One region of the Cobetia sp. MB87 genome, then DNA from elsewhere that is predicted to be linked to it. Evidence: predicted binding sites of a transcription regulator. Region 1 holds the regulator's gene; each other region holds the start of a gene.
The links. Region 1 encodes sigma-54, which starts transcription at its own class of promoters, with help from an activator protein. Its sites were predicted from a motif close to TGGCACNNNNNTTGCTNT; they were not measured.
Positions count from the first base shown of each region.

Region 1 (7,917 bases):
GGCGACTTCGGTTTCCGGCATCAGCGCCGGAATCACCACGCTGTCAGTGTCCATCACTTCGCGCACCGTGACGCCGGGGTCCGAGACCAGCAGGCGATTGATGGGCAGGGCACCGATGAATTCGTCGCGACGTGAGACGACCAGCAGGGTATCGGTGGAGTCGGGCAGGCGCTCGTGACGGCGAATGTAGCGCAGCACCACATCCAGGGTGATGTCCGGACGAATGGTGATGGTGTCCGTGTTCATCAGGCCGCCGGCGGTGTCCTCCGGGAAGGACAGTACCGTTTCGACGCGCAGGCGCTCCTGCGTCTCCATGGAGTCGAGGACTTCGAGAATCACCGCATTCGGCAGGCGCTGCAGAATGTCGGCGACATCATCCGGTTCCAGGTTCTCGGTGGCGGCGAGAACGTCAACGGCGTCCATGTCCTTGAGGAAGTCGGTCTGGATGTCTTCGCCAAGGTATTGAAGGACATCGCCCTGCAGCTCGGCATCGACCAGCTCCCAGAGCAGATTACGCTCCTTGGGGGGCGAGGATTCCAGCAAGTGCGCCACGTCCACTGGCGCGAGGCCGCGATTGAGCATGCGTCTTGCCTGTTCCAGCTCGCCGCTTTCCAGCGCCTGTGACAGGCGATCAAGTCTTGGCTTGAGTTTACGAGACGTCTTGCTCATCTGTCGGCTTCCCCTGTCGACATGAAGGTCAGCACTGATTCTACCATTGGCCCAGGGGGGCGCGTCGACAAAAGAAAACAGTGTTTCTTATCAAAAGGACAATCCACGTCCCCTCACTGGCGCAAAAGCAGCGTTGCCTGGCTGTCAGGCGCAAGGATAGGTGCAGGGATAGGTGTGAGGACGGATACAAGAATCGTCGCGAGAAGTCTCGCGCAAGCAGTGATGGCTGTCGCCCAGGGGGATTGCCATAGGGGGCTGGCCATAGAGGGCTTGCCAAAGGGGAGCTGACCGAAAGGAAGGTGGAGTGCAAAGGGCGAAAGAGGCGAGAGCCCGACGAGCTGATCGCAATGCAGCGCTGACACACAGCCCTGATATACAGCACTGATGTACAGCCCTGTCAGTGGCGGTTACTCGTCTTCCTCGAAGCGCGCCTCGAACAGCGCTTCGATGGCCAGCATCGCCTCATCGGCCTGTTCGCCCTCGACATCGATCAGCAGCGTGGTGCCGCAGGGTGCGGCCAGCATCAGCAATGCCATCACATTGGCCGCATTGGCGCGTCGCTCGCCATGGCTGACCATCACCGTTGCGGAATAGGGCGCACAGCAATTGACCAGCTTGGTGGCTGCGCGGGCATGCAGACCGCGACGGTTGGTCAATGTCAGCTCACGAGAGGCCATCGCGGTGCTCCTGCTGACGATCTTGTTGATCGCTCTTCTGACTGTCCTGTGCGCTGGCAGATACATGGCTTGGCTCGGCCGTCTCGCCGTCACTTGCCTCACCCGCGTTGCTCAGCGCGGTATGAATGCCCAGCTCGCGGTGACGCAGACGCACCTCAGGCAGGCGCTCGGCGAAGTAGCTCGCCAGCTGCTCGCACAGGTAGACGCTGCGATGCTGGCCGCCGGTGCAGCCCACGGACACCGTCAGGTAGCTGCGATTGCTGTCCTGATAGGCGGGCAACCAGCGTTCCAGCCAGCCGGCGATATCGTCATGCATCGCCTGGACGGTGGGGTAGCGCTGCAGGAATTCCGCCACGCTGTCATCGCGACCGGTATCGCCGCGCAGGTTGATGTCCCAGTACGGGTTGGGCAGGCAGCGGGCATCGAACACCATGTCGGCGTCGGTCGGTACACCATGCTTGAAGCCGAAGGATTCAAAGGTCAGCGTCAGGTGGCGGGAGCTGTGCTGGGCGACCTGTTCGGTGATACGCGAGCGCAGGTCGTGCACGCTCAGGTTGGTCGAGTCAATGACCAGATCGGCCTTCTGGCGAATGGGGGCGAGCGTCTTCTGCTCGATCTCGATGGCCTCGGCCAGGGTGTGGTCGTTGTCGCGCGTCAGAGGGTGACGACGACGGGTCGCCGAGTAGCGTTCCAGCAGCACTCGTGAATCGGTGGTCAGGTAGACGACCTGGACGTCCATGCCGCTCTGGCGGACGCTGTCGAGCAATTCGGGGAAGCGGGTCAAGGCTTCCGGCAGGTTGCGGGCATCGATGGAAACCGCGATGCGCCGGCGCGCCGGGCTGTCCTTTTCGAGCTGATCGACCAGTGGCGCCAGCAGCATGCCGGGCAGATTGTCGATGGCATAGTAGCCAATATCTTCCAGCGCCTGGAGCGCGATGGACTTCCCGGAGCCGGAGCGGCCGCTGATGATCACGATCTTCATGAAGTGCTCTCCAAGGGCGAGGTCAACGTCGAAAGAATGCAGGGGTGGGGCAGAAGGCTGCCCGCTATCAGTGCGCTGTACGTCGGCCGATGGGAGGCCAGCAAGACGAAAGCCCGGACGATGTCCGGGCCTGTCATTCAGCGCGCCGGTAATTCGGCGATGGCTTGGGTCAATGCCTCAAAGAGTGCACGCTGGCTGTCTGCCTGGCGCAGAGCCGAGCGATTGGTCGGGGAATTGAGCAATTCCGCGACCTGCCCGAGCAGCGTCAGATGGGTCTCATCCGCTTCCTCAGGTACCAGCAGCACGAACAGCAGATCGATGGGTTCTCCGTCGATGGCATCGAAGTCGATGGGTTCACCGAGCTTCAGAAACGCAGCGATTGGCGTCTTGCAATGCGGGCTGCGTGCATGGGGCACGGCCACACCGTGGCCAATGCCGGTCGACCCCAGTCTCTCGCGCCCGATCAGGCGCGAGAAGACTTCCTGGCTATCCAGGCTGGGAATGTTCTGTGCGATGAAGGTGCTGAAGAATTCAAGCACCCGCTTCTTGCTCCCCCCGGGGACACCGTAAAGCGTGCGCTCGGGGGGAAGGATCTGATCAAGTGTCATGGCTGAAGGTCAACGGGTCCCGGTGCCCTGAGAGCGAGCCTGGGACTTTTCCTTGTGTTTGACCAGCTGGCGATCCAGCTTGTCGGCGAGCGCGTCGATGGCAGCGTACATGTTGGGGTCTTCTGCCAGGGCGTGGAGGTCAGCGCCTGCCGCGTGCAAGGTGCAGGCAGCCTGCTGGCGCTCCTTCTCGATCGACAGTGTCACCTGAACATTGGTGATGTTGTCGTAATGCCGTTCGAGGCGAGCGAGCTTCTCGTTGACGTAATCGCGGAGAGGATCGGTAAGTTCCACATGATGCCCGGTGATATTCACTTGCATGGACACGCTCCTTTATCCAGCGGGTTGCCATTCAATTGTAACCCTTTTTGACTACGAGCAAACCCTGATCGGACGCTCTGCAACAGGCTTGACGGCCACCGTCTGGTGATGTTTTCGCACCCTTGCCAGTGGCGTCAGATGTCGTGAGCGTCTGTACCGACAATGCCCAAGCTTTGCGCAAAGATCAACGCTGCGCTGCATCGTGGCTCAGTGCTTGTCTTCAACTCAGTGAGGGGTAACGGAGTGGACTTCAAGGCAGCGTCTGATGGGTGGTGCGTGAAAGACGCGCAAGAAGGCGGGTTTTCGTCGCCAATCCCTGCATGTACGTCGCCTTTCAGGCGCTTCGATTGTGTGGAGCAAGCGGCCTGTCGGAGAGGTCATCAAGTGTTATCCACGTGCAACAGGCGCAAAAGTGACTTTAAAAACATGCGATTGACGGAGAATGGCACTACCGGAGCGGCAGATTTTTGCCATCATCCTGTGCTCCGTCATTGGCCATGATGGGGCATTGACGAGCGGTTGGCGGGGTGACAGGGCGCGCGACAGGCGCCCGATACCCGCGAAGTCAGAAGCTGGCGAGCGGAAGATCCAGCGCTTGAAGTTGGCGGCGGCTGCCATTGCAGAGGTGAGGGCATGGCAGCCGCAGGTGACGCGTCAGGCCAGACGCTTGCGCTCGCTGGAGGACGGGATGCCCATCGCTTCGCGATACTTGGCCACGGTACGGCGTGCGACCTCGATGCCATCGCTGGCGAGCAGATCGACCAGTCGAGAGTCGGAGAGAGGCTTGCGGGCCGGCTCTTCCGCGATCAGCTTGCGGATACGGGCACGAATGGCGGTGCTTGAGTGGGCGTCGCCACTGCCACTGCCACCGACCTGGCTCGAGAAGAAGAACTTGAGCTCGAAGACGCCGCGCGGGGTGTGGATATACTTCTGGGTCGTGACCCGCGAGATGGTCGATTCGTGCATCTCGACCACTTCGGCGATGTTGGCCAGAATCAGCGGCTTCATGCCTTCCTCGCCTTGCTCGAGGAAGTCGATCTGACGCGCCATGATCTCGCGGCCGACCTTGAGCAGGGTGTCATTGCGCGATGACAGGCTCTTCATCAGCCAGCGCGCTTCCTGCAGGTTGTCCTTGAGGAAGGTGTTGTCGGCGGACTTGTCGGCACGCTTGATCAGCGCGGCGTATTCCGGTTGGATGCGCAGCTTGGGCAGCGCTTCCGGGTTGAGCTCGACCTGCCAGCCATGGCGGGTATGGCGCACCAGCAGATCAGGGATCACGTAATCGCTGGCGGGCTCGCCCCAGGCGGATGCCGGACGCGGATCGAGCGCGCGCACCAGGCGGATGACGTGATCCAGCTCGTCATCGTCAAGGCTCAGGCGGCGCTTGAGCAGCTTGCGGTCATCGTTGCCCAGAGCCTCGAGGAATTGACGTACCAGGCGTCGCGCCTGCGCCAGCAGCGGCAGGTCATCCGGTAACAGTGCCAGTTGCAGCAGCAGACACTCGCGCAGATCACGGGCGAAGACGCCGGTCGGGTCGAATTGCTGCAGACGCAGCAATACCTGCTCGAGCTCGGAGGCCTTGAGGCCGGGCAGGCCCTGGCCACGCAGGCCATCGACCAGCTCGTCGAGTGACAGGCTCAGATAGCCGGCTCCGTCGACGGCATCGATCAGGCTCTCCGCCATCTGGCGTTCACGACCATCGAGGTCGGTCATCGCCAGCTGCCAGCGCAGGTGGTCCTGCAGGCTCTCGACACTGGTATTGCGATCGAAGTCCGGCCCTTCTTCGCTCCCGCTGCCACTGCCGGAGCTGGTCAGGCTACCGGCGTGGTCCTGGTAGAGGTCCGACCAGTCACTGTCGAGGGGGTATTCCTCGGGAATCTCGCTCGAGGAGTCGGCAGTGGAGATCTCGCTCGAATCCTGTGTCTCGACGACATCCAGCGACTCGTAGTCCTCGTCGAGCTCCAACATGGGGTTGGACTCGAGGGCTTGCTGAATCTCCTGACGCAGGTCGAGCGTCGACAGCTGCAGCAGCTGGATCGCTTGCTGAAGCTGCGGCGTCATGGTCAGCGAGGTGCCGAGGCGGAGTTGCAGGGTGGGTTTCATGGAGTCAGTCAATTCACGGCAAAGGAACGTGCTTACTACGCTATACCGTGACTCGGGGCACTGACAAGTGGTTGCCGTGAATATTCAAGCAACTTGCATGCCATGTTTCCACCAAGGTGGTATGGACGTCATGCATGCGTCTGATGTCAGACATGAAAAAGCCGCTACGCGATAAAATCACGCAGCGGCTTTTGAAGCTTTCGCCTCCGGTGGGGCTCAGCGTATCTGCTGACCCTAGAGCTTGAACTCGTGGCCCAGGTAGACGTCGCGCACCTGCTGGTTGGCCAGGATGGAGTCCGCGTCACCGTGGGCGATGATCTGGCCATCGCCGACGATATAGGCGGTATCGCAGATATCGAGTGTCTCGCGCACGTTGTGGTCGGTGATCAGCACGCCGATGCCACGATCGCGCAGTTGGCGCACGATGCTCTTGATCTCGCCCACCGAGATGGGGTCGACGCCGGCAAAGGGCTCATCGAGCAGCACGAAGTCCGGCTCGGTGGCCAGTGCCCGGGCGATCTCGACCCGTCGACGCTCCCCGCCGGACAGGCTCATGCCGGCGCTGGCGCGGATGTGCGTGATGCTGAATTCCTCGAGCAACTCTTCAAGGCGTGCCTTGCGGCCATTGCGATCCAGGTCCTTGCGGGTCTCCAGAATCGCCATGATGTTGTCGGCCACCGACAGCTTGCGGAAGATCGATGCCTCCTGCGGCAGATAGCCGATGCCGGCGCGTGCACGCTGATGCATGGCGGCAGCGGAGAGGTCCTTGTCATCGATGGAGACGTTGCCGGCATCGGCGCGCACCAGCCCGACGATCATGTAGAACGAGGTCGTCTTGCCGGCGCCGTTGGGGCCCAGCAGGCCGACGATGTCGCCCTGGCGGATCTCCAGCGAGATGTCCTTGACCACCTTGCGGCCCTTGTAGGCCTTGGCCAGATGGCGAGCGCTCAGCGTACGCGGAGTAGCAGTCATGACTCAGTTTTCCTTGCTGGCATTGGCGCCACGCGGCGTCAGAGTCATGTGCACGCGACCGCCTTCGGTCTGCTGTGCCGTCTTGCTGTTGTTGGCGTTCACCTGGCGCTTGTCGAGGAAGTACTCCACGTAGCCGCCTTCGAAGGTATCATCGCCTTTTTCGAGCCGCGCATTGCCGACCAGCTCCACGCGACGCTCCAGTGCATGGTAGCGGATGGTGTCGGCCCAGCCCTTGACCAGCTTCTCGTCGGGCGCGGGTTGCTGTTCCAGGTAGGCACGCTTGCCGGTGGCCTTGACCAGCGAGATCTCGCCGCTACCGGCGCGGCTGATATCGACGCGGCTGGCATCGAGTTTCATGCTGCCCTGGCGCATCTCCACCTGACCGGTGTAGGTGGCGGTACCGGCCTTGTCGTCGAGAGACAGGGCATCCGCGGCGATGTTGATCGGCTGGCTGGCATCGCTGTCCAGCGCCATGGCGGCCGGGGCGAAGGTGGACATGCCCAGTGCCAGGCAGAGCGCCATGACACCGCTGTTGAGGGTCTGGCGACAGGCCGTCAAGGGCTTGCGAGTCGTGGAAGTCATGGTGGCTCCTTGGCATGACGGGGTCGCCGCCCGAGCAATGATGCCATCGAGCGGCAGAGAATAAGGTATTGCGGCGCGGGTCATGGCGCGAAGGCCGCCAGCCCGGCAGGTTCATTCATCGCTGGCAGGCGCTGCCTCGAAGGTGCTGTTGACGCGCCCATCCTCGGTGGTGGTGCTGTCGGCGCCCGAGTCGATGCGCTCGGCTTCCTTGCTGGCTTCGCTCTGGCCCTTGCCGGGTTGCAGAACGCTGCGAACGCGGCCCTGCAGCACGGCGGCATCCTGGGAGAGGTCGGCGCTGAAGCTGTCGCTCTCGACATGCTGGCCATTCTGGGTGATCACGACCGGCACGTCACTCCAGGCGCGGTTCTGATCACGGCTGTAGTGCAGGACATCGGTATCGAGGGTCCAGCGGTCATCGGGCTGGCGCAGCCTGGCATTGCCCTCGAGGGTGAAGGTGTCGCCGCCGGCGCTCAGCACGCCACTGTCACCCGTGGCATACCAGCGGCGGTCTTCACTGTCGTTGGTGCGAATCTTCGGGGTCTGCGCCCGGGTCACGTCATCGCCTGGCGTGTGCTCGATATGCGGTGATGACATGGATTGGATCGCCACACCGCGCGCATCGAAGCGTGTCATGTCTGCCCCGTCGAGATAGTAATCCGGCTCACTGCTGTCGACCTCGACATTGACGGTCGATTCCAGGCTGTTGCGCTGCTCGATCAGCGCCAGCACGCCACCGACGAGCAGCAACAGCAGCATCAGCCAGAGACGCGGAGAAGGGCGGGGCAGACGTAACATCAGGGACGCGACTCCTGCAGGTAGGTATCCAGCACCGAGGCCCAGTGGCCCTGTGCCTTGAGCAGCAGATCACAGAGCTCGCGCACGGCGCCATCGCCGCCCTGGCGTGAGGTGACCCAGTTGGCTTCGCTCATCACGTAAGCCATGGCGTTGGGCACGCTGACGCCGAGACCGACACGACGAATGGCCTCGCGGTCCGGCAGGTCATCGC
Region 1 covers NZ_VFBC01000007.1:125,196-133,112, forward strand. Annotated here, with positions in the region: gene mgtE (magnesium transporter) at 1-669, opposite strand, end outside; gene CDPAHKCJ_RS06595 (HPr family phosphocarrier protein) at 1,077-1,346, opposite strand; gene rapZ (RNase adapter RapZ) at 1,333-2,328, opposite strand; gene CDPAHKCJ_RS06605 (PTS sugar transporter subunit IIA) at 2,466-2,936, opposite strand; gene raiA (ribosome-associated translation inhibitor RaiA) at 2,946-3,254, opposite strand; gene CDPAHKCJ_RS06615 (RNA polymerase factor sigma-54) at 3,909-5,357, opposite strand; gene lptB (LPS export ABC transporter ATP-binding protein) at 5,592-6,329, opposite strand; gene lptA (lipopolysaccharide transport periplasmic protein LptA) at 6,333-6,911, opposite strand; gene lptC (LPS export ABC transporter periplasmic protein LptC) at 7,023-7,706, opposite strand; gene CDPAHKCJ_RS06635 (HAD hydrolase family protein) at 7,706-7,917, opposite strand, start outside.

Region 2 (7,917 bases), on a different contig from region 1:
GGAAGAAGCCTGGAAGACCATCCTGCCGCAGGTCGAGGCCACCGGCTGTGACGGCATCGAACTCAACTTCGGCTGCCCCCACGGCATGCCGGAACGCGGCATGGGCGCGGCGGTGGGCCAGGTGCCGGAGTATGTCGAGCAGGTCACGCGCTGGTGCAAGACCTACAGCTCGCTGCCGGTAATCGTCAAACTGACCCCCAACATCACCGACGTGCGTGAACCGGCCAAGGCCGCCTGGCGTGGCGGCGCCGATGCCGTCTCGCTGATCAACACCATCAACTCCATCACCCATCTGGATCTCGACCGCATGGTCGCGCATCCCATCGTCGGCGACCGCAGCACCCACGGCGGCTATTGCGGCAGCGCCGTGAAGCCCATCGCGCTGAACATGGTGGCCGAGATCGCACGCACGCCGGAAACCGCCAACCTGCCGATCTCGGGCATCGGCGGCATCTCCAACTGGGAAGATGCCGCCGAATTCATCGCCCTCGGCGCGGGCAGCGTCCAGGTGTGCACCGCGGCGATGCTGCACGGCTTCCGTATCGTCGAGGAGATGAAGGATGGCCTGGGGCGCTGGATGGACAGCAAGGGCTATCAGCGTATCGACGAGTTTTCCCGCGCGGCGGTGCCCAACACCACCGACTGGAAGCAGCTGGACATGAACTATCAGGTGATCGCCCGCATCGACCAGGACAAGTGCATCGGCTGCGGACGCTGCTATATCGCCTGCGAGGACACCTCGCACCAGGCCATCCTGCATCTGGCCAAGGACAACGGCACCGCCCGCTATGAGGTGAAGGACGCCGACTGCGTGGGCTGCAACCTGTGCGAGATCACCTGCCCGGTCGAGGACTGCATCACCATGGAAGTGCAGGACACCGGCAAGCCGTACATGAACTGGATGGAGGACCCGCGCAATCCGCATCGCGCGGCCTGATCGTCTGGTGCTCCCCTGATCCCGGGGAACAGCTAGCAATAGATGAGAATCAAAAAGGGGCTGCCAGCAATGGCAGCCCCTTTTTTATTGGCTTGATGACCCACCAATTATGACAATGATTAGCTTAAGGACAATGAAATCATGAAGTCACCTGCTGACTCAGGCAGACAATCCGACGCCCTTCAGCAGCACCCGCGTCACGTTCTGCACCGCCTGCTCGAATTCGCGATCACTCAGCGCCTTGCCCTGATTGAGCACCGCGATCTGGTGGTCGAAGTCGGCGTAGTGCTGGGTGCTGGCCCAGATCATGTACAGGTAGGCAGAGGCATCGACGTTGTCGATGCGGCCCTCGCCGATCCACTGGCGCAGACGTGACTTCTTCATCTCGGCCCACTCGTCGAGCCACACCGTCAGCTCTTCGCCCAGCACCGGCGCGCCCTGCATGATCTCGCTGGCCCACACCTTGGAGCCATAGGGGCGCTGGCGCGAGTGCATCATCTTGGCGCGGATGTAGGTGGAGAGCACCAGCTGCGGGTCGTCATAGGCCTCGAAGCACAGCGCATCTTCCTTCCACAGCGCCAGCAGACCATCGAGCACCGCGCGATACAGCGCTTCCTTGGTGCTGAAGTAGTAATGCAGATTGGACTTGGGCAGCTCTACCTCGGCGGCAATATCGACCATGCTGGCGCCGACATAGCCCTTGAGAGCGAAGATCTTTTCGGCGGCGAGCAGAATGCGGCCGACATTGTCCTTGCGAATCTGAGACTTGCGAGTGGTCATGCGATCCCCTGACGCGGTGCTGGCAGTGCGATGAGAATATCACAACCGCACTGCCAACATGTCTGAGCCGTCAGGTTTCCCCGGCATCCGCTCAATGGCGGCGGTTGCCCTGACAGCCCTTGCTCGCAGGGGGCTGCAAGGCGCGCAGCCGAAACGTCACTCGAAGACCGCGCCATCGATGAAGCCATCCGCCGGCATCGGCACCTGGCCCGCCTCGCCGCTCAGCCACCAGGGGGCCGGGTGCGTGCCTTCGCTGCGCTCATCCGCCACCGGCACCACCATGCCCAGCTTGCGGGCCGCCGTGCGGTAGAGGTCCGGGCGCACACAACGTGTCAGCGTCGCCTCGAGATCCTCGTCATTGAAGCCCTGCAGATGCCCCCAGCGCTGCATCTGGGCGATGTACCAGCGAGTCTGGGAACGCCACGGGAAGTTGGCTGCGTAGCGATGGAAGATGGTCCAGCCAGGGTTGTGCTGCTGAAACTCCTCCACCGACTGCTCGACATCGACATCCTCCAGCCCGCGTGTCACCACGCTCATCGGCACCTCCGGCATGCCCTCGTCGTGCAGCCACTCGGCGGCTTTCGCCCGATTGCCGGGGCGGTCCAGCCAGGCGCAGGCATTGAGCAGCGCGCGAATCAGCGCCTGATGCGCCAGCGGATGCTGCTCCGCCCAGTCCTCGCGCACGCCCAGCACCTTTTCCTGCCCGAAGCGCCAGATATCGTGACTGCCTGCCACCACCTGCCCCATGCCCTGCGCCGCCGCCAGACTGTTCCAGGGCTCACCGACACAGAAGCCATCCAGCGCGCCACTGGCCAGCTGTGCCGCCATCAGCGGCGGTGCCACGGCGCGCATCTCGACGTCGCGGTCCGGATTGATGCCGCCCGCTGCCAGCCAGTAGCGCAACAGATAGCGATGCGAGGAGAACGGGTGCACGCTGGCCAACTTGAGCAGCGGCTCGCCGCGCTGCTTGCGCTCGCGCACATGCGCCGCCAGCGCCTTCGCGACCTGCAACGGACTGGAGAGGTCGTGGCCATCCTCGCCGAGGGTGGCCATCAGCGCGCGTGACAGCGTGATGGAGTTGCCGCCCAGATTGAGCGTCATGGCACTGATCACCGGCGTGGCGCGACCATCCAGGCCCAGGGTCGAGGTCAGCGGCATCAGCGCCAGCATCTGCGCGCCCTGCAGCACACCGGTCTGCAGGTCATCGCGCAACGCCGCCCACGAAGGTTGCCACTTGAGTGTCACCGCCAGCCCCTCCTCGCGGAAAAGCCCCAACTGCTCAGCGACCACGAAGGGCGCGGCATCATTGAGTGGCATCAGGCCCAGCGTCAGCTGATGGCCATTCAGGGGTACATCTGTGGGCATCACGCACACCTCTTGAACGATCGAGAGAGAAGGACAGTACGGCGACCGGCTCAACGCCGTCGCGCGGCCTTGAGCAGCTCATCGGCCAGCTCATGCAGGGCCAGGCGCCGGTTCATGGCGGTCTTGCGCAGGTATTGGTAGGCGGCATCTTCACTGAGCCCGCGCGTCTCCATCACCACGGCCTTGGCGCGATCGACGCTGCGGCGCTGCACCAATGTGGTCTGGGTACGGTTGAGCTCCCCCTTGAGCGCACGGTGCGCCTCGAAGCTGGTGATGGCGACCTCGACCATGCTGCGCACCATCGCTGGCATGACGTGGTCCACCACATAGGCCGAGACACCGGCGCCGGCCGCCTCACGCACGAGGTCCGGGGCATCTTCACTGGCCAGCATGATCATCGGCTTGGGATAGCGTCGCCCCAGCTGGCCGAGATGCTCCAGGGTGTCGCGGCTGGGCAGATCGGCGTCGATGATCACCGCATCGGGTTGATGCTGCTCGACCAGCGCGTGCAGGTCCTCGTGCTCGTCAACGCGCAGCGCTACCTCGAAGCCAGCACTCAACAGCGCCTGCTCCAGCGCGGCAGAGCGCTCACTGCGGACATCGACGATCAGCACGGTCACGGGCATGTCAGGTTTCCTTGAGTCGGGCATGAGTCTTGCGGTACACCCAAGCAGGATTCGTGCCGCAATCTGGTGCAACCTTGCGGCCAAGGGCCTTCGCAGCCGTCGAGCCGAAAGCGCCGCTGCACTGCAATGAGGCACGCGCCTTGCCGGCGCTCTCAACGCCACTCGCGTGCGCCAGACTGGTACCTCGCGCCTTGCCGGCGCACCGCCAGCGCGCATCGAGTGGGCAGCCATCCCGTGATACCGCCTGCGCAGGCCAAGCCACTGCCATCGCCAAGGCATTGATCTTCTGGGACTTGTCCCGACCATACCCCCGCAACTGGCGCGCTACTTGCTTTGTTCCTGTCACTTGCCGCACAGACGCTCTGCTGCCGGCAACCATGGCATCACCGACTGCTGCCATCGCTATCCATGACGTGGACCAGGCTCTTCGGAGTACGAGTGCGTCGAACCAGGCCCCTCAAAGACGAGGCGCCCTTGCTGTCGTTCATTCACAGCCGTTCGACCACTCGCCGAGCACACCTGACTTCGTGCCCGGCACCGACGCTGAATCAGGAGCCCACTCATGGATATCCGCAACAAGGCCAGCCGCATCCGGCTGTTCAGCTTCAACACCCCGCAAATGCGCGCCTTCCACATGTCGTGGTTCGCGTTCCACGTCTGCTTCTTCGGCTGGTTCGGCATCGCGCCGCTGATGGCCGTGGTGCGTGACGACCTTGGCCTGACCAAGACCCAGATCGGCAACACCATCATCGCCTCGGTCGCCATCACGGTGATCGTGCGTCTCGCCATCGGCGTGCTGTGTGATCGCATCGGGCCACGCAAGGCCTACACCTGGCTCTTGTGCCTCGGCTCGCTGCCAGTGATGTGCATCGGTTTCGCCGACAGCTTCGAATCCTTCTTCCTGGCCCGCCTGGCCATCGGTGCCATCGGCGCCTCCTTCGTCATCACCCAGTACCACACCTCCGTGATGTTCGGCCCGAATGTGGTCGGTACCGCCAACGCCACCACGGCGGGCTGGGGCAACCTGGGCGGCGGCACCACCCAGATGCTGATGCCGCTGGTGATGGCAGGCCTGCTGATGCTGGGCGTCGAGCAGACCCTGGGCTGGCGTCTGGCGATGATCGTGCCGGGCATCGTGCTGTTCCTCACCGGGCTCGCCTACTACTTCTTCACCCAGGATGCGCCGGACGGCAACTTCAGCGAGCTGCGTGAGCGTGGTGAGCTGCCCAAGGCCGAGAAGGAATACAGCATGCGCGCCACCTTCGGCGCGGCGGCACGCGACATTCGCGTCTGGGCCCTGTTCCTCGTCTATGGCGCCTGTTTCGGGGTCGAGCTGACCATCAACAACGTCGCCGCCATCTACTTCTTCGATCATTTCGATCTCGATCTCGCCACCGCCGGTCTCATCGCGGGTCTGTTCGGCCTGATGAACCTGTTCGCCCGCACCCTGGGCGGCGTGTTCTCCGACCTGTTCGCCCGCCAGTCCGGCCTCAAGGGCCGCGTGCGCTGGCTGTTCATCGCGCTGCTGTGTGAAGGCGTCGCGCTGGTCGGCTTCGCTCAGATGGAAACCCTCGCGGTGGCCATCGGCATCATGCTGGTCTTCAGCCTCTTCGTGCAGATGGCGGAAGGCGCCACCTTCGGTATCGTGCCCTTCGTCAATCGCAAGGCACTCGGCGCGGTGGCCGGTATCGTCGGTGCGGGCGGCAACGCAGGCGCGGTCGCCGCGGGCTTCCTGTTCCGCAGTGAGGAACTGACCTACCAGGAAGGCCTGATGTACCTGGGCATGGGCGTGATCGTGATCTCGCTGTTCGCGCTGCTGGTGCGCTTCAGCGCCGCCACTGAAGCCGAGGAAAGCCGCGCCTATGACGCCGCCGTCGCGGACCGCAAGCAACAGCGCGAGCAGCAGCCCGCCTCGGCATAAGCGGACGTCTTTCTCCCCGAGCCAGACACAAGAAGGCCCCGCCTCATGGGAGGCGGGGCCTTCTTGTGTCTGGTGACGACTCAGATCAGCGGCGACTCATCGCGGCGCTGGCAGCCGAGCCTCAGCTATCGGTGGCGTTCTCGACGCTATCACCGGCTTCCTCGACGGCGTTGTCCATCTTTTCACCGGCCTTCTCCATCGGGCCTTCGTCCTCGCAACCGGCGAGCGACAGGCCACCGAGACCGAGCATGGCAATCATCAGCGAACTACCCAGAGTCTTGAGCTTCATGATGTCTCTCCTTGAATCATCGGTCGGAATGACGCGACACCTGCCTTCACATGCAGGCTGCCACGTGGTGTTACCCATGACATGGAGCGGGAGCCTTGCAGTTTCAAGGGTCACGCAACACCGAGTTGCTCGTTGCTGTCCACAACAACCGCTCAGAGCTGATCAGATCACCCACTCCAGACGGCTCAGATACCAAGCTCAGAGAAGGTATCGGGAAACTGCACTTCTCCGCCCAGCCCCTCCAGATAGTCCGGCAGCAACTCGAAGGCGACGAAGGAACCCGGCACGTCGTCATGATGGCAGTAGAGCCCGTAATGACACGCCGGATGAAAGCCCAGGTGGGTATAGAAATCCGCATGACCAGCCGCCACCACAGCCCCCGCTCCCAACAGCCGACAGCGCTTGACCGCCGAGATCACCAGCCGCTTGCCGATGCCGTGACGCTGATGCTGGGGCAGCACCGCCAGCGGTGCCAACGCCATCAGCACGCGGTCCGGGTAGCCGGAAAGCGTCACGCGCGACACCATCACATGCCCCAGCAGACCGCCCTCGCCTTCACTGAGATGGCGGCCGGTCTCCGGGTCGGTGACACGCTCAGCCACCAGCGAGATCTGCGCCAGATTGCCCCGGCGCAATCTGTCACCCAGGCGCGCTTCACGATGGCCGGCAAAGACGGACTCATGAATACGGTAGATGCGTTCATGATCAATGAGACGTTCTTCACGGATGCGAAGGTTGTCGACGGCGTTGGCAGTCATCACGAGGTACCGGATCAGCGCCCTGCCGATCAGGGACGTTACCTCAAGCTTAGCCACCGCCCGCAGCGGCTGCGAGCGTCAATCTGCTGCTCAAAAAGCACGAAGCCCGCCGTGGTGGCGGGCTTCGCTTGGGGTGATATCAAGGTCGCATGGCAGATGAAATACGTGGTGCAGCCTCCCTCAGAGAGCTGCTGATCACGCGACCTGACACTGCCCCGCTCAGCTCTTGAGACGACGCGCGCGGAAGGAGCGCCCCTTGAGCTTGCCGTTCATCAGCTGGGTGAGTGCCGACTTGGCGACATCACGCTCCACGGCGAGGAAGGTGGTCCGCGCCAGCACCTTGATCTTGCCGATCTTGCTGCCCTCCAGGCCACCGTCACCGGTCAGCGCGCCGAGGATATCGCCGGGACGCAGCTTGTCCTTCTTGCCTCCGTCGATCTGCAGCGTCGCCATGCGCGCATGGAAGGGCTCACGCGTCAGCATGCTTTTCGAGGGCAACGGCTCGGCTTCCAGCGTCTGCTCGAGGAAGTCTCCCAGCTTGGCCAGACGATAGTCTTCCTTCTCGGTGTAAAGCGTACAGGCGATGCCGGAACTGCCGGCGCGGCCAGTACGCCCGACACGGTGTACGTGGGCATCGAGATCACGCGCGATCTCGTAGTTGAATACCGCGTCCAGCGCTTCGATATCCAGCCCGCGCGCCGCGACATCGGTAGCCACCAGAATCGAGGTGCTCTTGTTGGCGAACATCACCAGCGTCTGATCACGCTCACGCTGCTCCAGATCACCATGCAGTGCCATGGCACTGAAGCCGTGCTCATTGAGGGCATCGCTGACTTCCTGCGCCTGACGCTTGGTGTTGCAGAACACCACGCTGGATTCCGGGCGGTACTTGAGCAGCAGGATACGCAGCGCCTCGAAACGCGCCTCGTCATCGGCGACACGGTGGAACAGCTGACGAATGCTGCTGTCATCGTGGGTGGAGGCCACCTCGATGCTGACCGGGTCACGCAGCATGCGCTCGGCGATCGGACGCACGCCATCGGCGAAGGTCGCGCTGAACAGCAGTGTCTGACGCTCTTCCGGGGTCTCGGCGACGATGGCATCCAGCACCTCGGCGAAGCCCATGTCGAGCATGCGGTCGGCTTCGTCCAGCACCAGAGTATTGAGCTCGACAAGGCTGAGGCTGCCCTTGCGCAGGTGCTCATCCACGCGTCCCGGCGTACCGACGATGATATGCGCGC
Region 2 covers NZ_VFBC01000008.1:259,711-267,627, reverse strand. Annotated here, with positions in the region: gene preA (NAD-dependent dihydropyrimidine dehydrogenase subunit PreA) at 1-937, shown strand, start outside; gene CDPAHKCJ_RS10675 (TetR/AcrR family transcriptional regulator) at 1,097-1,717, opposite strand; gene CDPAHKCJ_RS10670 (CmpA/NrtA family ABC transporter substrate-binding protein) at 1,874-3,082, opposite strand; gene CDPAHKCJ_RS10665 (ANTAR domain-containing protein) at 3,133-3,708, opposite strand; gene CDPAHKCJ_RS10660 (NarK family nitrate/nitrite MFS transporter) at 4,271-5,629, shown strand; gene CDPAHKCJ_RS10655 (hypothetical protein) at 5,751-5,918, opposite strand; gene CDPAHKCJ_RS10650 (N-acetyltransferase) at 6,104-6,676, opposite strand; gene dbpA (ATP-dependent RNA helicase DbpA) at 6,896-7,917, opposite strand, start outside.
Region 2: a site for sigma-54 is predicted at 3,750-3,767, ahead of CDPAHKCJ_RS10665 (ANTAR domain-containing protein). Genes of this name have one in related genera too.

Region 3 (7,917 bases), on a different contig from region 1:
ATTGCTGGGAGGCTCCGGCATCGGCGACCAGCTGATCCAGCTCGGCGATGACGTCCGCACCGGCTTGCAGATAGCCGGGCGGTGGCAGTTCCGCCTGGTTGAGCGGCTGGCTGGACAGGTCGGCGATCAGGTCGAGATGGGGCGCGCTGCCGGCACCTTGCGGCACCAGTGCAGCAGCCAGATTGACGCCATCGCTGGCAAGACTGAACTGGCCGAGGTGGCCGCTCAGCGTGAGCATGTCACGCGGGGCGCTGTGCGCAGGCAACGACTCGCTGGCGGCGAGATGCTGTTCATCCATCGTCACCAGCGCACTGTTGTCCTGCTCACTGATCAAGAGTGCCACCGGCAGCTGAGCGGTGGCCGGCAGGCGGGTCAGCAGGCTTGCCAGCGCTCGCACTCGCGCTTCGCTGCCGATGATCACGGTGCGTCCCAGACTGTGATAACGGATGGGTGCGCTACCGGCATCCGTCGCCAATAGCGGCAGGCTGGAGGCTGATGAGCCACCCATGGCGGATGACAGGGCGCGTTGGCGTGCTTGTTGATTGAGGGCGCGTTGAGCGCTCTCGAGGCTTGAGCTGAGCATCCTCATCCTTATTCGGTCGTGGCGGACCTTGCATGCAAGCTGCCGTCAGGTGGCAGGCGGGTGATGCAGGCCCCGGTCGTCGCTGATTCTCGCGGTCTTTCGCGGTGAGGGCCGGGTCGGCGATCGACAGTCTTTCAGTGAGGGATTCATGACATGCCAACTGTCCTTGCATGCTGTTGATGCCATTGCCGTTTTACGCCTGATGAGAGAAAGGCGCTGTCAGGTCGCGCAGGCACTCATCACCGTAGGCGGTTGACGCCAGTCATCATCTTCAAGTACTGGCATGTCATGCTGAATCTTGCAGGTGCGTTGCAGTCAATGCGCCTTGAGCAGGCGCGTCAGGGTGACTCATGAGGCATCAGGATGACCTCGGTCAGAGGTGTCCGGCTTGCTCGTGGGTCATAATGACTCATGTCGGTTATGCGGCGCGTCATCCTGACGCCCTTGGGACTTGGTCCTTTATCCTGAGCCCTGATGCGCTCATGGGGCCAGCCCCGGGTCACGGCTTGTCGCGGACGACGCCGCCATCATCTGACGCGGGGGCTGGCTCGGACGAGTCTTCTGCTGACATCGCTTGCGGGCTTGGTGATTCGACTATCTCGTCCCTGGGCGTCGCGTGTGACTCATCCACTGGCGCCCCACCGTCAGGCGCCTGCTCAGCGATCTGGTTGTCTGTCTCCAGTGTCGTATCCGCCTGGGGTGCCTCGCTTGTCTCATCGAGCTTTTCCAGGCCTTCTTCGACCTTGCGGGTCCAGCTGCGCAGCGTGTCGGCGACACCTTCGGCGAGCGGGCGCACCTTGGAAAAGTCCTGGTCGTAGTCATCCAGCCCATCGCGCACCGAGTGCTCGCCACCCATGAAGATGCGTCGCAGTGCACGCTGGCGCAGCGCCGGGTCCACGCCGCTCTGCATGAAGGCGCTGATGTCGGCGTCTGGTGTCAGGGTGTCGGGGTCTGGCAGCTCGATGACTGACACTTCGGTATGGTCATCGTCCGATGTCTGCTGATCGCCCTCGGGTAATGCTTGCTCGGCTGCCGAGGAGGGGCTGTCTCCGTTCGGGGGGGCGTGCTGCGAGGCGCTCGCTGCAGGGGTATCAGCGCTGTTGTCAGCGACGTCTCCCGCCTGTGAGGGCGCAAGGGTGTTGCCTCTGGTGCCCTCGGCGCTGTCCAGCTGTGCCAGTTGATCTTCACGCCGTCTGTCGCCTTGCTTTCGGCGTGACCAGCGCGAGAACAGGCCTTCATTGGCCCGGCTTGCGTTATCGTCGTGCTGGCTCATGACGTGCTTTCCGTACCATCACCGGGTTGATGCGCCTTGTTGGTCGTCGCGGCGTGCTGCTCTGCCTGACTGGCGCGCCCGGCGCCCTTGCGTTTCTTCTTCTTGCCTTCGTCGATGCGCTCACCGTGACGGGCGAGGTAGGCTTCCAGCCACACCATCAAGGCCGGCGGCATCGGCACGTCCAGCACCAGCTGGTCGCCATCCATCCACTGTGATGCCACCTCCTGACAGGCTGTCACCACGCGGGGCTGCATGCCGTCGGCTTCGCGTTCATCGCATTGGACGAACAGACGCGGCTGCTCGCAGCGCAGGTTGTAGCGGTAATCGGTGCGCTCAGTCAGATGAAGCTGCAGCGGCAGGATGCGGCGATGCGCCACTTCTTCAGCGGCGGCAGGCTCTGCTGCGTGCGTGTCCGCCTCTGGCGTTGCGGAGGGCGAGAGGTCGGCAATCCGCCAGGTGTCGATGCTGAAACGCCCCAGTTTCTGCGTGGTGGGCGCCAGGGTGACGCTCAACCAGCGGGTGTCGTCACTGCGGGGAGGGAGGGATTCAGACATGGCTTCCTTGTTCACTGCTATACCCGCAAGCGGGTCTGAAAAGAATGCTGCGATGGTACTGGTTTGCAAGATACATGCCGCTGCGTGCGATATCAGGGTCTCCATCAGTCAGTGCGGGGACAGCTCTGCCATCGGACTGGTACTCTACGGCGATTCAGCGCAAGAATTGCCATTCCAACCGGCTCGATCAGGGAGACCCGAGTTCATGATGCCCTCTGCACGGCCAGCGATCAGTCGCGCCACACTACCCACTACGCTGGACATCGAAGTCATGGATGAGCGCGGTGAGCGCCATCAGCAGTCCATTGCCGCCGAGCGCTCGCTGACCATCTATCTCAATCGTCGCGAGATCGTCACCTTGATGACCCTGGGTGCCGAACCTGAGGCGCTGGTGGCCGGCTATCTACGCAATCAGGGCTTGCTGGGTGAACTTGAGGACCTCGAGGCGCTGCAGGTGGACTGGGAAGTCGAGAGCGCCTCGGTGGTGACGCGTCATCTGCCCGAGGATATCGAGCAGCGCCTCGGCAAGCGCACCGTTACCACCGGCTGTGGGCAGGGCACGGTATTCGGCAATCTGCTGGAGCGCCAATCACTGGCCGCGCTGGACACAGGCCCCTTCAGTCAGGCCTTGTTGTATCGCCTGCTGGAGGCGCTGGCGGCGCACAACGCGACCTATCGCAAGGCCGGCGCGGTACATGGCTGCGCCCTGTGCCGCGATGATGAGGTATTGGCGTTCATCGAGGATGTCGGCCGCCACAACGCCGTCGATACGCTGGCGGGGCTGAGCTGGCTGGCGCCCCTGAGTGATGATGCCAGTGATTATCAGGGGGCCAACATCTTCTATACCACTGGTCGCCTGACCTCCGAGATGGTACTGAAGGTGGCTCAGGCGGGGATCTCGGTGCTGGTCTCGCGCTCCGGCGTCACGCAGAAGGGGGTGGAGCTGGCGGTACGCTTTGGCGTGCTGTTGATCGCACGCGCCAAGGGACGCCATTTCCAGGCCGTGGACCCTGCCGGGCGGCTGGTGCTGGACGCCATCCCGCCGCTACGTGCAGGCGACGCCCTCAAGTCGTCTCGTCATGACGCGTCAGGCAAGCAATCCTCATCAGTCGGCGCAGCCGGGCACGACAAGGAGGGCCAGTGATGAGCCGTCTCTGTTCGCCGCTGGGCGACACACTCTCACAGGGCTTTTCCTCCGAACTCGGCGCACCTTCAGGCAGCTCTGCCGCTGAGTCTTCAGGTACGGCTACCGGCCGGCAAGCTCCGGTCCCCCACGACAACCCCTTTCTGACGGTGCAGGAGGTTGCGCGCCTGCTGCACCTCAACGAGAAGAAGATCTATCAGCTGGCCAGTGACGGCACCATGCCGGCGACCAAGGTGACCGGCAAGTGGTTGTTTCCACGGCGACTGGTGGAGCAATGGATTCTCGAGTCCAGCCATCATGGTGTACTGGCGGATCGCCTGATGATCACCGGCAGCGATGATCCGCTGCTGGCCGCGCTCTCCATGCGCCTCAATCAGCAGCATGCCGGTAGCGCCTTCTATGGCATGAGCGTCACTGGCACGCGTCTGGGGCTTGATCTGCTCAGCCAGGGGCGGGCTGATGTCTGCGCCATTCACTGGGGGCGTGCGGAGGAGGCGGCGCTGCGGCATCCGGCGCTGATTCGCGGACATGATGGCTATCGCCAATGGGTGATGGTGCGGCTTGCGCGCCGCACTCAGGGGTTGATCATCCGCAATGACGACCGCCATTTGTCCATCGACCCCAGCGGTCTGTTCGGCTCGCAGCGGCGTTGGGCGGTGCGACAGGAGGGGGCGGGTTCGCAGCGCTTCCTGCAGGAGTGGCTGTCCGGCCATCAGATGCGTGCCGAGCAGCTCAACACCTTGGCGATCGCCTATTCCGAGCGTGAAGTGGCCTCGATGGTGGCGCGGGGCGAGGTGGATGTCGGCCCCGGTACGCTGTCGGCCGCCAATGAGTTCGGCCTCGGCTTCGTGCCGGTCTGTGAAGAAGCCTTCGATCTGGTGGTGCCGCGCAATGTCTACTTCCGGGATCTCTTCCAGGGGTTGCTGGACTATCTGGCGACACCTAATGGCATCCAGCTGGCCCAATCCCTCGGCGGCTATGATCTGCGCGAATGCGGTCAATTGATCTGGCGTGGCGACGCCGCCCAGCACGATTGAGACGCTCGGTATTGAGACGCTCGATAAATTGAACGCCCAGCGGGTGCTGGCGGCCAGGACTCGGCGCAAGCCATGAGTGTCTTTACAACATCTCAAAAAATCGCCCATTAGCGCATGGCTAGTGGGCGATTTTTTTATTTCGGGTTGACGGAGAGAATGATCAAGCAAGTCGTTGTTTCGAATGGGTCGGCCAGGTTGGGCTCGCGTCAAGGCTGTCTTTACGGTTTAGCTTCCTGCCAGCGCGTTGCGTGGCTCAGCTTGCTTCAACACAGCTCGGCTCACTTCACGACAGATCAGCTTGGGTCCGAATCATTGCGAGTGCACACCGACAGAACGATGGCATCTTCTTCGCTGGTAGAGACAAGGGCGTGACCCATGTCGGAGTCGAAATAGATGCTGTCGCCATCGCCCAGCGGCAAGGGTTCATAGAATTCCGAATAGAGCAGAATGCTGCCCGCCAATACCATCAGGAACTCCTCGCCGTCGTGACGCACCCAGTCGGGGAAATCATCGAAGCTGCGTGCGCGCACGCGAGTCTTGAAGGGAATCATGCGTTTCTGCGCCAGCTGCCAGGACAGTAGCTCGTGCTCATAGGTCGGTGTCGGGTGTGATTTGCCATCACCGACGCGCGTCAGGTCGCGACGCCCGAGAGTGCCAGTCTGGCGCTTGGGCGGGCTCAGCAGCTGCGGCAGGTCGATGTTGAGGCCATGAATCAGCTTCTGGACCGCCGTGAAGGTCGGTGAGATCTGCTCATTCTCGATCTTGGACAACGTCGAACGCGCCAGTCCCGTGCGCTGGCTGACATCTTCCAGCGTCCAGTGATGGGAGAGGCGAATCTGCTTCACGCGTTCGCCAAGCTTCAGGGGCTCAACGAAGGGTTTGCGACCGGAGGCGATCCGGACGGCGGCGTCCTTGTCTGTAGGTGTGCTCATGAGAGTGGCTTCGCTATGGGCGTGATATTGGCGGCGCACGACACTGGGTGTCGCAGTGCTGTCAGCTGGCGATAAAGTTTACTATCGGAAACTTTATCGCCAGCTTATCACAGCATGGCAAGCGCGCATCATCCCGACACGTAGCCAACATGGCTGTCCGCGACATGGCTCTTTGGGACACTGGAGGCTCGCTGGTACTCCCCTTGATCCAGCGGCAGGTTTCCTGGCTGCGGGAAACCTGTCGTGGGGAGTGGTGTGCGGCAAGCGTGAAAAGTCACCGGTACGGGGAATACTCAGCGCTGGAACAGCCGGGCACTAATAGCCGAGCACTAGAACAGTCAGGCGCTAGGACAGCGGGTGGTCACGCTCATCCTTGGCGGGCTTGGCAAGCGGCGGCTGGACGCCGTCTGGCGTGCCAGAGGTGGAGCGGGACGCGAGTTCGAGCTGATCTGGCTCGGATTTCTTTGACTCGGGACGCTCTGAGGAGGGTTGCTCAGAAGCCGGTGGCTCTGAAGGGCGTTGGCCCGGGTGATGGCTGCCGGCACGCACATCGAGACCATCCTGCATCGGCAATCCCGCCAGCGCCTTGAGATGCGCCTCGGTGCTGCGCCCCAGCGCCTCCAGGCAATACCCGCCCTCCAACACGGAGACGATACGCCCGTGGCAGTGTCGCCGCGCGACATCCATCGCCAGCAGGGTGACCCAGTAATAGTCGTCATCTTCCAGACATAGTTCCGCCATCGGGTCTTCACGATGCGCGTCAAAGCCCGCCGAGATCAGGATCAACTCCGGTTTGAAGTCATCGAGCTTCTTCAGCCATTGGGCTTCTATGGCGTGCCGGAAAGCCAGTGAGCCGCTGCCTTCACTCAAGGGCGTGTTGTGGATGTGCTCCCAGCGGCTCTCCAGGTAGCGCCACGGGTACATGGCGTCCTGAAAGGAGGAGCACACCAGCGTGTCGGGATCATGCTTGAAGATGTCGACGGTGCCGTTGCCCTGGTGTACGTCGAAATCGAGGATCGCGATCCGCTTCACGCCGCAATGCTGGCGGGCGTGCAGGGCGCCCACCGCCACGTTGTTGTAGAAGCAGAAGCCCATCGCATCGGCGCGTTCGGCATGATGGCCCGGGGGGCGCACGGCGCAGAAGACGTTGTCGGCCTGATCACGCATCACCTGGTCGACCCCACGTACCACCGCGCCTGCGGCCAGTCGCGCCGCGACCAGGCTATCGGCACACATCACGGTGTCTTCGTTGATGGTCAGCAGCTGCCCGGCCTGGGGTGGACATTTCTCCAGCGCCTGCAGGTGGCGCATGGGATGCACGCGCGCCAGCTGCTCAAGCGTTGCCGCTCGCGCACTGTATTGCTGGACATGCTGAATCACGCCGCTCAGCGCCAGCTGACGCTCAATGGCCTGCAGGCGCAGTGGGCTCTCGGGGTGGGTGGGGCCCATGAAATGCTGACCGCAGTCGCGATGGGATATGTAGGAGGTGATCATCGGCATGCCTGCGTAAGTGTGCGGGTCATAATGGTCTGCACCATGACGTAACAGTAAGAGTCGTCAATGGCATGAGCCAGTCGCCGATGGTCTACCTTGTTTCACGCATGAAGGGCGCGAGGATGGCTGTTCAGACCTGCGCTTTCGCGGCATGCTGCTCATATCGCGCTGACGAGGCGCAACCGCTGACAGGACAAGCCTATGGGAACGCGATTTCTGCGCAATTTCTTCGAGCCCGCCAGTATCGTGGTGATCGGCGCCTCGGAAAAGCCGCATTCACTGGGCGGGCAGGTACTGCGCAATCTGCTTGAAGGGGGCTTCAAGGGCGCCCTGACGGTGGTCAATCCCAAGGGATATGAGACGGTGCATGGCGTGGCGTGCGTCAAGCGGGTCAGTGAGCTGGAGCAGGTGCCGGACCTGGCCATTCTGTGCTCGCCGCCGGATACCTTGCCGCGGGTGGTCGAGAAGCTGGGTCGGCGCGGCGTCAAGGCGGCGCTGCTGATTTCGGGAGGTGTCGCGCCGACACCGGTCAGCTCGTTGGCCCGCGTTACCGGCAAGGGGCTTGAGATGCTGTCACGCCGCGATGGGCTGAACTTCTCTGCCCCACGCCTGCCGGGCATTCACAGGCCCACTACTGGCAAGCCAGCCCCCAATTCCTCCGCCACCGAATTGTCGCCTTTGGATCAGACCGGCGAGCCTTCAGCATCGAGCGCCGAGCGCTACCCGCGGATCGCCGACAGTACGGACGACGTGTTGGACACCTCCCGGGCCCGTGAGCCAGGGGGCGAAGTCCCGCGTATCCACCGCGATCAGGAAAGCCTCAACAGTCGGTTGCTAAAGGCCGCCCGTGGCAGTGGGATTCGCCTGCTCGGGCCTGAATGCATGGGCATCTGCGTGCCC
Region 3 covers NZ_VFBC01000002.1:12,456-20,372, forward strand. Annotated here, with positions in the region: gene CDPAHKCJ_RS00310 (4Fe-4S dicluster domain-containing protein) at 1-583, opposite strand, end outside; gene CDPAHKCJ_RS00315 (DUF3306 domain-containing protein) at 1,083-1,856, opposite strand; gene CDPAHKCJ_RS00320 (DUF3305 domain-containing protein) at 1,853-2,410, opposite strand; gene CDPAHKCJ_RS00325 (formate dehydrogenase accessory sulfurtransferase FdhD) at 2,619-3,554, shown strand; gene CDPAHKCJ_RS00330 (helix-turn-helix transcriptional regulator) at 3,554-4,591, shown strand; gene CDPAHKCJ_RS00335 (XRE family transcriptional regulator) at 4,885-5,523, opposite strand; partial or broken gene CDPAHKCJ_RS00340 (histone deacetylase family protein) at 6,091-7,017, opposite strand; gene CDPAHKCJ_RS00350 (bifunctional acetate--CoA ligase family protein/GNAT family N-acetyltransferase) at 7,219-7,917, shown strand, end outside.
Region 3: a site for sigma-54 is predicted at 2,473-2,490, ahead of CDPAHKCJ_RS00320 (DUF3305 domain-containing protein). Genes of this name have one in related genera too.